DNA from 2 places in the Neisseria weaveri genome. Region 2 is predicted to be linked to the other one. Evidence: predicted binding sites of a transcription regulator. Region 2 holds the regulator's gene; the other holds the start of a gene.
The links. Region 2 encodes sigma-54, which starts transcription at its own class of promoters, with help from an activator protein. Its sites were predicted from a motif close to CTGGCACGCTTCATGCTT; they were not measured.

Region 1 (6,507 bases), 490 kb from region 2:
CTTTGAGGTTCTAACCCAGGTCCGTCATCCGGATCGGGGACCGTGCATGGTAGGCAGTTTGACTGGGGCGGTCTCCTCCCAAAGAGTAACGGAGGAGTTCGAAGGTTACCTAGGTCCGGTCGGAAATCGGACTGATAGTGCAATGGCAAAAGGTAGCTTAACTGCGAGACCGACAAGTCGAGCAGGTGCGAAAGCAGGACATAGTGATCCGGTGGTTCTGTATGGAAGGGCCATCGCTCAACGGATAAAAGGTACTCCGGGGATAACAGGCTGATTCCGCCCAAGAGTTCATATCGACGGCGGAGTTTGGCACCTCGATGTCGGCTCATCACATCCTGGGGCTGTAGTCGGTCCCAAGGGTATGGCTGTTCGCCATTTAAAGTGGTACGTGAGCTGGGTTTAAAACGTCGTGAGACAGTTTGGTCCCTATCTGCAGTGGGCGTTGGAAGTTTGACGGGGGCTGCTCCTAGTACGAGAGGACCGGAGTGGACGAACCTCTGGTGTACCGGTTGTGACGCCAGTCGCATCGCCGGGTAGCTAAGTTCGGAAGAGATAAGCGCTGAAAGCATCTAAGCGCGAAACTCGCCTGAAGATGAGACTTCCCTTGCGGTTTAACCGCACTAAAGAGTCGTTCGAGACCAGGACGTTGATAGGTCGGGTGTGGAAGCGCAGTAATGCGTGCAGCTAACCGATACTAATTGCTCGTGAGGCTTGACTCTATCATTTGAAGAACTTCAGATGAAAGCTTACTGTATCCTGACAGGATACGATACAAACATTACCGAATATTGATTGTTGGTTCTGAATTCAAGTAATTCGGACGGCTTACCGATTTGTACAGTTTACGTCTGGCGGCCATAGCGAGTTGGTCCCACGCCTTCCCATCCCGAACAGGACCGTGAAACGACTCAGCGCCGATGATAGTGTGGATACCCATGTGAAAGTAGGTCACTGCCAGACACCCATTCCGAACCCCTGACTGCATTTGCCGTCAGGGGTTTCTTCATTTGCATACCTTCTCTTCTGTGCTGTGCCGTCCTTATCGTGCGGGCGGGTGCTGCAAACGGCCGTGAGGTGGTGAAAACGTGGCGGAAGCCCCGTCCGGTGTTGGATAATTAGAGTAACAGTTTCCGAAATGAATAAAACGGTTGAATCCGAACCGGAATCTCTTTATGATAGACGGCTTGAGGTGCGGTTTCTGCATACCGATGCCGGAAGCGCACCGTGATGCCAACCGGATTTAAGAAAGGGGAAGACGATGAAACGATATCTGTTGGGTTTGGCCGGAGTGCTGCTGTCGGCGCTGTCCTTGGCGGCGGTGAACATCAACACCGCAACGGCGGAGGAATTGAAGGCGCTGCCGGGTATCGGTCCGGCGAAGGCGGAGGCGATTGTGGCCTACCGCAGTGCGAACGGTCCGTTCAAAGCGGTGGAGGACTTGAAGAAGGTGAAGGGGATAGGCGAAGGCGTGTACGGCCGTCTGAAGGATGAGGCGACGGTGGCGGAGGTGAAGAAGAAGGAGGCGAAGCCGCTGGCGAAGAAAGACGGAAGCAAAAAACCTTAAGCGGACGGAGGGTCCGCGCAGTCTGTCCGGGGGCGTACCGGGTTGGTACGTATCTGTCGGAGAAGCCGTCCTTAGGGGCGGCTTTGTTTGTATGGGGTTGGGCCGTCTGAAAAGGGTTAGGCCGTCTATAAAAAGATTTGAGTGTGTCTATCTATTAATATCGGTTTGCCGTTTGCCGTTGGTGGGTAAAGATAGTGGGGGTGTTGGCGGATATGGGTGCTGGTTAACGGCGGGTGGGTGATCGGTATGGGGGAATCGGGTTGGGTTGGCGGGTTAGTTAGAACAAGGAAGTTATTTTTATTGTGTTTGGAGATAGGGGTAATGTGTTGGGATTAGAGGCCGTCTGAAATTTCAGACGGCCTTGTTTTTAACGGTAATATTCGGAATGGGAAATATGGATAAAGGTTATGTGCCGATTTTTGTTAGGGGGGATTTGGTTATTCTGTATTGGTGGGGTTTGGGATGTGTGTGCTGGTTTGGTGGGTTGGTTTTTGGTTGTTTTTGTTAGGGATTTTTATTTTCGGGCAGTTATTTCCATTTTGGTTTATCGGAATTGATAATTTACGTTAAATTCGATATTTTTTGGCATAATTGTGCTCTTTTTCTGTTTTTGGATTTCGGGTGGTTGGTGGTGTGGATTTATGCTGGTTGGATTAATTTTAGGGTTTTTGTGTTTAAAATTGACAAATGAATATTTAATAATCATTTTTGGTTGTATTCTTGATGTTTTATGCCAAAATTGTGTATGACAAAATAAGTCAGTTTCCAACTATAAGAGAAGTAACATACATAAATCGTTACTTGGCATGACAGAAAATGTCATTCAGTTTTTTCTGTTTGTGATAGTGTCTGCGTTTATTTTATTTAATTCTATTGAAAACAATATGTTATGATTTTTTGTATTTTTTTTGAAATTGGCACGGTATATGCATGTATAAAGTTGTCCGCTTGGTACTGTATTAAATAAAAAGGGGATGGTATCGGCGGGCAAGCTGAATATTCCTTCTCTAAATGTTTTGTTACACCAGACAAAGCCAAACATATTACGGATTAAATAAATATAATTTTTTCACTTTGGGAGTTTATAAACTATGAAAGCTTTACAAAAAGGTTTTACTTTGATCGAGTTGATGATCGTTATTGCGATTATCGGTATTTTGGCGGTGATTGCGCTGCCTGCTTACCAAGATTACACAGCGCGTGCACAAGTTTCTGAAGCGTTTTCTTTGGCTGAAGGCCAAAAATCTGCGGTAACCGAATATTATGCCGATAAAGGTGCATGGCCTGCTGATAATGCAGCGGCAGGTGTTGCTGCTAAAGCTGACATTAATGGTAAATATGTTGAATCTGTAGAGGTTTCTACAGCAAATAGCACAGGCTACATTACTGCAAAGATGAAAGGCAGCGGTGTAAATGAAGATATTAAAGGTAAAACTTTAACCTTAAAAGCAGTAAAAGCCGGCGGTTCATTTAAGTGGGAATGTGATACTACAAAGGATACAACTAATGGTATTCCAACGAAATTCCTGCCATCTGTTTGCCGTCCTGATGCTGCTAAAGCTTCTACTTAATTAAATAAATGTTTTACAAAAAAAGCGGGTTTTCCCGCTTTTTTTGTATTTAAAAATAAATATAAAAATGAATTTGCTATTTAGTTCCGCACGCTTTCATTCGGTTTGATAGATCTTATGTTTTATTAAAGCCGTTTGGGTTTTTTCGTTGTGATATTGATTTTTCAGACGGCCTAAAATCCAGTTGTGCGGGTTTTAGGCCGTCTGTTTTTCTACTGTGTTTTCTGCTTTGCCTTTTCTTTTGCTTGCATCATACACTCTGTTTTTAAAATTCCCTTAATAATTATTATTCAATTGTTTATTTCTTAGGATATTGTTATATTCTTGGTTTATGGTGTCTGCGATAAGACCGGATATTTTTTATGTTTTTGAATAGGGGGATATTGTGAAATATAAAGGTTATGCCAAAGGGGCGTTGGGTTTGTTGGCGACGGCGCTGTTGTCGGCTTGTGCGACCAAGAGCGTGGTGAAGGCGGACGGTACGACTGATGAGCCGGTGTTTCCGAAGCCTTATTCGGTTACTTTCAATCAGGATAGGGGGACGTTTCCGACTGCCGACGAGCTGGCGAATGTGAAAGCGGGAATGACTAAAGACGAGCTGTATAAGCTGCTTGGCCGTCCGCATTATGATGAAGGTATGTTTGGTGTGCGGGAATGGGATTATCTGTTTCATTTCCATACGCCGGGCCAGGGTACGGACGGGGTAACGACTTGTCAGTTTAAGGTGTTGTACGATAAGGATAAGTTTACGCGCAGTTTTTTCTGGAAGGCTGTGGATCCGCAAGATGCGGTTTGTCCGCCGGAGCCGGCTTCGCCTAAGTACCGTTTGAAGCGTGTGGTGTTGGGTGCGGATGTGTTGTTTGCTTTCGATAAGAGCGGTTTGGGGGATATCCGGAAGACGGGTAAGGAGAAGTTGGATAAGTTTGCGGAGGAGTTGAAGCGTTTTGAGCGCGTGCATTCTATCCGTGTTATCGGGCATACCGACCGTTTGGGCGAGCGGGGCTATAATTCGGGCTTGTCTGCGCGCCGTGCGGAAACGGTGCGCCGTTATTTGGTGAGCAAGGGTGTGCCTGCGGGGGTGATGAGTGCGCGCGGTTTGGGCGAGCGTCAGCCGGTTAAGCAGTGCGGCAAGCATTTGTCTCATGCGGAGTTGGTGTCTTGTTTGCAGCCGAACCGCCGTGTTGAAATCGAGGTGGACGGTTTGGGCGAGCTCACGGTTGAATAGGCTCAGACTGTGATGCGTGGAAAGGCCGGGTGTTTTGCCCGGCTTTTTGTTTGGGTTTGAGTAGTTGGGGAAGATGAAAGGCCGTCTGAATTTTCAGACGGCCTTTGTTGTGTTTATTTGTGAAGCGTGATTGATGTTTTTGGGTGCGGTTACGGCGGTGTGTTTTGAATTTAGGCCGCCGTTGTGTGGCAGACTGTTATTTTACTTGGCTGCCGATTACACCGCCCAAGGCTGCGCCGCCGAGAGTCGAACCGGTATCGCCGCCCAACAAGTTGCCGGCTACGCCGCCGATTACGGCGCCGGTTGCTGCGTTGCGCTGGGTGGTGTTCATGTTGCTGCATGCGGTTAATGAAGCGGCAACGGATACCAGGGCGATGGTTTTAAACATAATTGATTTCATGTGAATACTCCTGTAAGAATAAGAAGTGGTTTGATGTGATGTGTGGCATAGTATGGCAGAAGATTTGCAAGATGTTTATATCTTAGATATAAATACTGTTAAAACCGGAAAAGATTGTTAAAGGGGTGATTGTGGGACATTATGCGGTGGCGCACATTGTGCATTTGTTTTGTGCGGTGGTGTTTGTGGGCGGTGTGTTTTTTGAGGCGTTGGTGTTGTCGGTGCTGCATACCAAGCGTGTTTCGCGTGAGTCGAGACGGGAGGTGGAGCGGGCTTTGTCGTATCGTGCGACCCGTGTGATGCCGTGGGTGGTGGGGACGTTGTTTTTGTCGGGCTTGGTGATGTTGCACCGTTATGGTGGTGTGTTGGCGGATCCTTTTGCTTCGGCGTTCGGTATTCAGCTGGGCTTGAAGATTGTGTTGGCGTTTAGTGTGTTGGGGCATTTTGTGGCGGCGGTTAGAAAAATGCGTAAGGGAACGATGACGGCCGGGTTTTCTAAATATATCCATATTGCGGTTATGCTGCATATGGCGGCGATTGTGTTTTTGGCTAAGTCGATGTTTTATATAGCGGGTTGATATGGTTGAGGCCGTCTGAATTTTCAGACGGCTTTTTGCAGGCTGTGAGCGGGGTTTGCTCGGGGGGGGAGTTGTGCTGCCGAATCGGCGGATATTGATTGTGCGATGATGGAAAGGCCGTCTGAAAATTCAGACGGCCTTTGGTATGTGGGTAAAAACCGGTTTGGTTTTTGCTGTGTTTATGAGTTGATAAATTGTACGCCGTTCAGCTTGGATTGGAGAATGGCGGTGCGGATGGCGGCCAGTGCTTTGGGGCGGACGAAGTTGCGGCGGTGTGCCAATACGACTCTGCGGCTCGGTGCTTCGCCGGCAAAGGGGATAATGCTGAACAGCATGTGGTCGTTTTCGGTGAGTGCGGTGGCGGGCAGTATGCTGATGGCGAGGCCGCTGGCGACCATGTGTCTGATGGTGTTGATGGAGCTGCCTTGCAGGGTGTTGGTTAAACCGCTGATTTTTTGCTTGGATGCCAATTCGGAGCAGCTGTCTAAGACTTGGTCGCGCATGCAGTTGCCTTCGGTGAGCAGCAGTACTTGCTCTTCGGCCAAGCAGGCCGGGGTAACGGCATCGAGTTCTTCAAAGTGGTGTCCTTTGGGGACGATAACGAAAAAGGATTCGTCGTAAAGCGGTGTGGTGACGACGCCGGGTTCTTGATAAGGCTCGGCGACGATAATGGCGTCTAAATCGCCGCGCTTGAGATTTTCCGTTAGGGTGTTGGTGTAGTTTTCGTCCAACATCAGGGGCATTTTGGGTGCGGTGTCGCGTAGGGAAACAATCAGCTTGGGCAGCAGATAGGGGGCAACGGTGAAAATCAGACCGAGTTTGAATGCGCCTTCCAATTCGTTTTGCTCTTCGTTGGCCAGCAGGCGGATGCGGTCGGCCTCTTCAAGTACGCGGCGTGCTTGGGCGATGATGCGCTCGCCGGCTTCTGTGGTCAAAACTTCGTTGCTGCTGCGGTCAAAGAGTGAAACAGCCAACTCTTCTTCCAGTTTTTTGATGGCAATGGAGAGCGTCGGCTGACTGACGAAACAACGTTGGGCAGCACGACCGAAGTGGCGCTCTTGCGCCACGGCAACGATATAACGCAGTTCGGTCAGGGTCATTGTTTACACCTTTTTTTGAGCTTCTGGCAAGGTGATGTTGAGTTCTAAAACGTCAACACCGTTTTGGGT
Region 2 (6,507 bases):
CGCATGCAGCACGTACGTCAGCAATGGCCAGAGTTTCGTAGCGTTGTTTCGGGGATAGGTCTTGTTGTTTTAATTCTTCGATTTCTTTTGCATAGAGTTCATCACCGGCAAATGCTTTTTGGAAGATGGCAGGATTGGAAGTAATGCCGCAGATGCCTTGTTTTAACATTTCGGCCAGTTCGCCGTTTTGAATCAGTGAGCGTGATAAGTTGTCCAGCCAGATTTGCTGCCCCAGCTGTTTAACGTCTGAAAGAATGGTCATTTTTAGTCCTTATAATAATCGGATGTTTCACGTTTGTTTTGTGCGATACCTGTATGATTTGTTCCGGGTATCGTAACGTTTATCACATGAGTTTGAGATTTGTTTTTTTAAGATGGTTGTATGGCTTAAAAATTCAATATGATGTTGTTTTTTATTTTAAGTATGGCAGGTATTAATTGGGTTTATTGTTTCTTCAAAAGGTATGGTACGCTTATTTGATGATAGAATGCTATATCTATAGTGGTTTGAAATTGTCGCTGCTTTGATGAAATTGCATCATTAATGTGTTTTGGAAGCTGATTTATATATGGTTAGAAAGTGGCGTTACGGTTGGCTGTTTCCATTGGTTTTGGCTGTCGGCTTAGGTGGTCTTTCTGCGTGGTTGGGACGTATCAGTCAGGTTGATATTGAGGAAGTGGTTTTGAATCCGGATGAACCTCAATATGCAATGCATGGTATTGACGGGCGTCGTTTTGACGATAATGGCCGTCTGAAAGAAAACCTGAGTGCAAATAAAGCTTGGCAGCTGCCGAACAGTAATGATGTGTATTTTGAAAAACCGGCGCTTGCATTATTTTCAGACGGCCTTTTGCTGTATTCGGTAGAGAGTTTAGAGGCCAAATATAATCTTGACAGCCGACAGGTGGTATTTGAGAAAGAAGTTGAGCTGGTTAAGAAAGCCGATGAAGTGCGTCCGGCCGGTGTGTTAAAAACGGCGAAACTGATTGTGGATACGAAAAGCGGTAGGGCGCATACTGATGAAACCGTGCGTTACAGCTACGGGCAATCACATGGTACGGCAAACGGTCTGGTATACGACCATAAACAGGGTTTGTTGAATTTACCCTCAAGAGTGAAAGCGATTATTTATGATCCGAAACAGCATTAAAACCATATTGTCTGTATTAATTATGGCGAGTGTACAATTTGCTTATGCTTTGGAATCCGACCGTAAGCAGCCGATTGAGATTGAAGCAGATCAAGGTTCGCTTGATCAGAATAACCAAGTAACCGTTTTTAGCGGTAATGTCGTTATCAAACAAGGTTCGTTAAACATTCGTGCCGGTAGTGTCCGTGTATCGCGTAACGATAAAGGCGATCAATTGATGAGTGCCGAAGGCAGCCCCGTCCGTTTCGGCCAGACTTTGGATAACGGCAAAGGTACGGTAAAAGGGCAGGCTAACAAGGTTGAGTATGCTTCGGCTACCGGAATTGTGAAGTTGCAGGGTAATGCAAAAGTCGAGCGGGGAGGCGATAAGGCCGAAGGTGCGAGCATTACTTACAATACCCGTACTGAAGTGTATACCGTCAGCGGCAGTAAGGCTGCCGGCATGAAAGGCGGCAAGCGCGTTACTGTAGTGATTCAGCCTGTATCAACAAAATAATCGGATAGGCCGTCTGAAAAAAGCCCCATATTTTCAGACGGCCTGTCTATCAATCAAGATTTTCAAGGTTTGTTTATGAGTAATCATAGCCGTCTGAGTGTTCAAAATTTACAGAAAAGTTTTAAAAAACGCCAAGTTGTCAAAAGTTTCTCATTGGATATCGAAAGCGGCGAAGTGATCGGCCTGTTGGGGCCGAACGGCGCAGGCAAAACAACCAGTTTTTATATGATTGTCGGCTTGATTGCGGCTGATGCAGGCAGCGTACTGTTGGACGGTAAGGAGATTGTGCACAGCCCCATTCATGAGCGTGCCCGATTGGGCTTGGGTTATCTGCCGCAAGAAGCCTCGATTTTCAGAAAAATGACCGTAGAGCAGAACATTCGTGCGATTCTGGAAATCAGTTTGCAGGATAAATCGAAAATCGACGATGAATTGGAACGTTTGCTTGCCGATTTGAACATCGGCAGATTAAGAGACAATCCGGCACCTTCTTTATCTGGAGGGGAGCGGCGCAGGGTAGAAATTGCACGGGTGTTGGCCATGCAGCCTCGTTTTATCTTATTAGACGAACCGTTTGCCGGTGTAGACCCGATTGCCGTTATCGATATTCAGAAAATTATCGCTTTTTTAAAAGAGCGCGGTATCGGCGTTTTGATTACCGACCATAATGTCCGCGAAACCTTACGCATTTGCGACCGAGCCTACATTATCAGCGAAGGGGCGGTGCTGGCTTCGGGAAAACCTGAGCAGCTGGTGCAGGATGAACAGGTTAGAGCGGTTTATCTGGGTGAAAATTTCGATTACTAAACAGAAAATTGCTGAATAAGAATAATCCATGAAGCAAAATGTCGGACTCAAACTCAGGCAAACCCAGCAGTTGAATTTGGGATTACAGCAGTCTTTGCGTATCTTGCAGATGTCCAGCCAAGAGTTGGAACGCGAGGTTGAAGATTGGTTGCAGGATAATCCCTTGCTTGAAAAAAATGATACGGAAACAGAGGCTGCTTTACAGCTGGAGCAGTTTACCGCTGCCGTCGGCAGCAGAAATATCGGTGGCGATGATGCCGAAGATATTTGGGCAACGATTGCGCACGAAGACAATTTCAACGAATACCTGCATAAACAGGTGTGCGAACATCCGCTGACACCGGTAGAGGCCGACAGGGTTCATCTGCTGATTGATTTTCTCGATGAACAAGGCTATCTCTCGGAGAGCTTGGATGAGATTGGCGAGCATATTCCTTTGGAATGGTCATTGGATCCCGATGCGTTGCAAGATGCTTTGGATTTATTGCAGAATTTTGAGCCGGCCGGTGTGGGTGCAGCCGATTTGGCAGAGTCGCTGTTGCTCCAATTGATGCGTTTGCCTGCATCTCCGGAACGCCAGGTGGCCGGCCAGATTGTCCGAACGATTTTGCATGAGCTTGGGCCGAGTAAGCAGCAGAACAAGGCAAAATGCCGGAAGTATTTTCCTGAAGCGGATGCCGGGCTGATTGAAGCGGCTTTGGCTATGATTGCTGATTTGAATCCTTATCCGGCATACGGTTTTGCCTCCGCAGAACCGACAGCATACATACAGCCCGATGTTTTTATCAAAGACACCAAAGACGGGTGGAAGGTGGTCGGTAATCAGCAAGCATGGCCGCAAATCGCATTGAACCAAGACTATTGTGAAATGCTTAAAGAGTCGGAAGAAGTCAGCGATGTTTGGAAAGAAAAACTTGCTGAAGCCAGACAGCGTATCGACAGCTTGGAAATGCGTAAAAATACGGTTGTGCGCTTGGCAGAGTATGTATTGTCCAAGCAAGAAGACTTTTTTACTTTCGGCGAAGTCGGTTTGGTACCGTTGCTGATGAAAGATGCGGCAGTGGAATTGGGTATTGCCGAAAGTACGGTTTCCCGTGCCGTAAACCAAAAATATTTAGCTTGCCCGAGGGGCGTGTTTGCGTTACGCTATTTCTTCACACAAGCCGTTGCCGCTTCCCGAGGCGAAGACACCAGCCAAAGTGCGGTTAAAGCCATGCTTTCCGAGCTGGTCAAAAATGAAAATAAGGAAAAGCCTTTTTCGGATGAAGCATTGGTGAAGCTGTTACAGAAACAGGGCGTTTCGATTGCACGGCGAACGGTGGCAAAATACAGGGAAGCATTGGGTATTCCTCCTGCCCATCAGCGCAAACCTTGAATACAGTATTTTGCAGCATGCATCGGCATTCTGCGTTTTCATACTAAAGGAGTGTTACCATGAATCTGAAAATTACCGGTCTGAACTTTGATGTTACGGAAGCCATTAAGAATCATGTCAACCAGAAGTTGGAACGTATCAACAGACATGCAGGCAATATTATTTCGGTTGCCATTACGTTGTCGGTTGAAAAAGTGAATAATAAAGCTGAGGCGGATGTGCATCTGGCAGGCAAGGATTTACATGTCGAATCAGTGGAAAGCGATATGTATGCGGCAATCGATATCTTGATGGATAAAGTCGACCGTGCCATTTTGAAACACAAAGGTAAAAGCAACGATGTGCGTGCAGTGGCAGCACCGGAGCCGGAAACCGAAGAGTAAAAGTGTTGCCGGTTTGAATGGCAATATTCATATAAAATGAAAATGAAGTAAAAAGGCCGTCTGAAAATTTTCAGACGGCCTTGTTTATGGTTGGCGGCGGATTGTACGATTTAGCGTTTGATACCGCTTAAACATGCCCAACCTTCATCTAGTTTAGCCGGTTGTAAGTCGAACCATTGCCCGTATATGCCGCTCATTTCTTCAACTTGCTCTTCCAGAATACCTGAAAGCACGATGCGTCCGCCTTGTCTGGTACGTTTGGCCAACATTTCACCAAGCATGCGTAAGGGGTTGGCGAGGATATTGGCGACCACGACATCAAATTGACCTTCGGGTAAATCTTCCGATAAGTAAAACTGTGCGTCTACTTGGTTTTGTGCCGCATTATCGCGACTGGATCGGATGGCCTGTTCGTCGATATCCACCCCCGTTGCACTTGCAGCTCCCAATTTCAGTGCGGCAATAGCCAGAATGCCGGAACCGCAGCCGTAGTCTAAGACTGATTCTCCGCCTTTTAAATTGTTGTCCAGCCATTGCAGGCATAAGTGTGTGGTCGGGTGGCTGCCCGTGCCGAAAGCCAAACCCGGGTCGAGCTGGAGGTTGATGGTGCCGCTATTCGGGGCTTCATGCCAAGAAGGAATCACCCACAGGCGTTCGGAAATTTGAATCGGATCGAATTGCGATTGGGTCAGCCGAACCCAGTCTTGTTCGGGCAATAACACCATTTCGTAAGGAGGGGTTTCAATTCCGCAGTCTGCGGCAGCAGCGGAAACGATGGGGTCGATATCGGTATGTTTGTCGAATAAGGCGATGACTTTGCTTTTCTGCCACAGTTGATCGGTCGGCATGCCAGGCTCGCCGAAAATAGGCTGTTCGTTACTGGTGCCGGCATAAGCATCTTCGATGGCGGCAGACAGGGCACCGTGTTCTATCAGGGAGTCCGACAGGGGTTCGGCGATAGATTCGTTTACGGCAATGGTAATTTGTTGGTATGACATATGGGCTTTCTTTGTGCTTCGGAGGCCGTCTGAAATTTCTGCAGATAGCTTGTGAGGTTATGTTGTCAATCGGGTTGGAATATTGGCGAATAGTCTTGTTTTGAGAAATAAGTTGATCCGCCATAGTTTTTTGTATTTTAACGGATTGCCTGATGTTTAAAAAGGCCGTCTGAATTTTCAGACGGCCTTTAGACTAAACTGGAAGAATCAGGCTTTTTGTGCTTTGCGTGCTTCCAGCCATTGTTCCAGGTAATGGATGCTTACTCCGCCTTCGCTAAATCCGGGGTCGACAAATAAATCGCGGTGCAGAGCCGTATTGGTTTTAATGCCGGTAATGGCCAATTCGGCCAAGGCAACACGCATTTTGGCCATTGCTTGCTCACGGGTTTTGCCGTGTACGCAGATTTTGCCGATTAAGCTGTCGTAGTTGGGCGGAATGCGGTAGCCTTGATAAATGTGGCTGTCAACTCGAATACCCAAGCCGCCGGGAAGATGGCAGCTTTCAATTAAACCCGGGCTGGGGATAAAGTTGTATGGGTCTTCTGCATTGATACGGCATTCGAAAGCATGACCTTCCAATACGATATCTTCTTGTTTGTATTGCAGCGGCAAACCGGCGGCAACGCGCAGCTGTTCTTGAACGATATCGACACCGCTGATCAATTCGGTTACCGGATGCTCCACCTGTACGCGGGTATTCATCTCGATAAAGAAGAATTCGCCGTCTTCGTATAGAAACTCAAAGGTACCCGCACCGCGATAGCCGATACGTTTACAGGCTTCCACACAGGCGTTGCCGATTTTCTCGCGTTCCGCTTGAGTAATGCCGGGAGCAGGTGCTTCTTCGATGACTTTTTGATGGCGGCGTTGCATGGAGCAATCGCGTTCGCCCAAGTAAATGGCATTGCCGTGTTCGTCGGCCAAAACTTGGATTTCGACGTGGCGTGGGCGCTGCAGATAGCGTTCCATATAAACCATCGGGTTGCCGAATGCGGCACCGGCTTCGGCTTTGGTCATTTCAACCGAGCGCAGCAAGTCTTCTTTTTTCTCGACCACGCGCATACCGCGTCCACCGCCGCCACCTGATGCTTTGATGATGACGGGGAAGCCGACTTGGTCGGCAATTTTCAGGATTTCTTCGTCGTTGTCGGGCAACGCGCCTTCAGAACCGGGTACGCAGGGTACGCCGGCTTCGATCATGGCGTGTTTGGCCGAAACTTTATCGCCCATTAAGCGGATGGTGTCTGCACGCGGGCCGATAAAGGTAAAACCGGATTCTTCCACTTGTTCGGCAAAG

Region 1: the regulator sigma-54 is predicted to act here: its motif matches at 2,479-2,496, upstream of EL309_RS05250 (pilin).

What each region holds. Positions count from the first base shown of each region.
Region 1 covers NZ_LR134533.1:1,069,147-1,075,653, reverse strand. The annotation lists rRNA gene EL309_RS05265 (23S ribosomal RNA) at 1-719, shown strand, start outside; rRNA gene rrf (5S ribosomal RNA) at 848-960, shown strand; gene EL309_RS05255 (ComEA family DNA-binding protein) at 1,259-1,564, shown strand; gene EL309_RS05250 (pilin) at 2,656-3,135, shown strand; partial or broken gene EL309_RS10785 (outer membrane protein assembly factor BamE) at 3,521-3,976, shown strand; gene EL309_RS10780 (OmpA family protein) at 3,971-4,360, shown strand; gene EL309_RS05240 (glycine zipper 2TM domain-containing protein) at 4,557-4,760, opposite strand; gene EL309_RS05235 (CopD family copper resistance protein) at 4,892-5,338, shown strand; gene EL309_RS05230 (hydrogen peroxide-inducible genes activator) at 5,518-6,438, opposite strand; gene minE (cell division topological specificity factor MinE) at 6,442-6,507, opposite strand, start outside.
Region 2 covers NZ_LR134533.1:1,561,969-1,568,475, forward strand. The annotation lists gene tal (transaldolase) at 1-262, opposite strand, end outside; gene lptC (LPS export ABC transporter periplasmic protein LptC) at 570-1,151, shown strand; gene lptA (lipopolysaccharide transport periplasmic protein LptA) at 1,132-1,647, shown strand; gene lptB (LPS export ABC transporter ATP-binding protein) at 1,723-2,454, shown strand; gene rpoN (RNA polymerase factor sigma-54) at 2,483-3,829, shown strand; gene hpf (ribosome hibernation-promoting factor, HPF/YfiA family) at 3,889-4,212, shown strand; gene prmA (50S ribosomal protein L11 methyltransferase) at 4,323-5,210, opposite strand; gene accC (acetyl-CoA carboxylase biotin carboxylase subunit) at 5,418-6,507, opposite strand, start outside.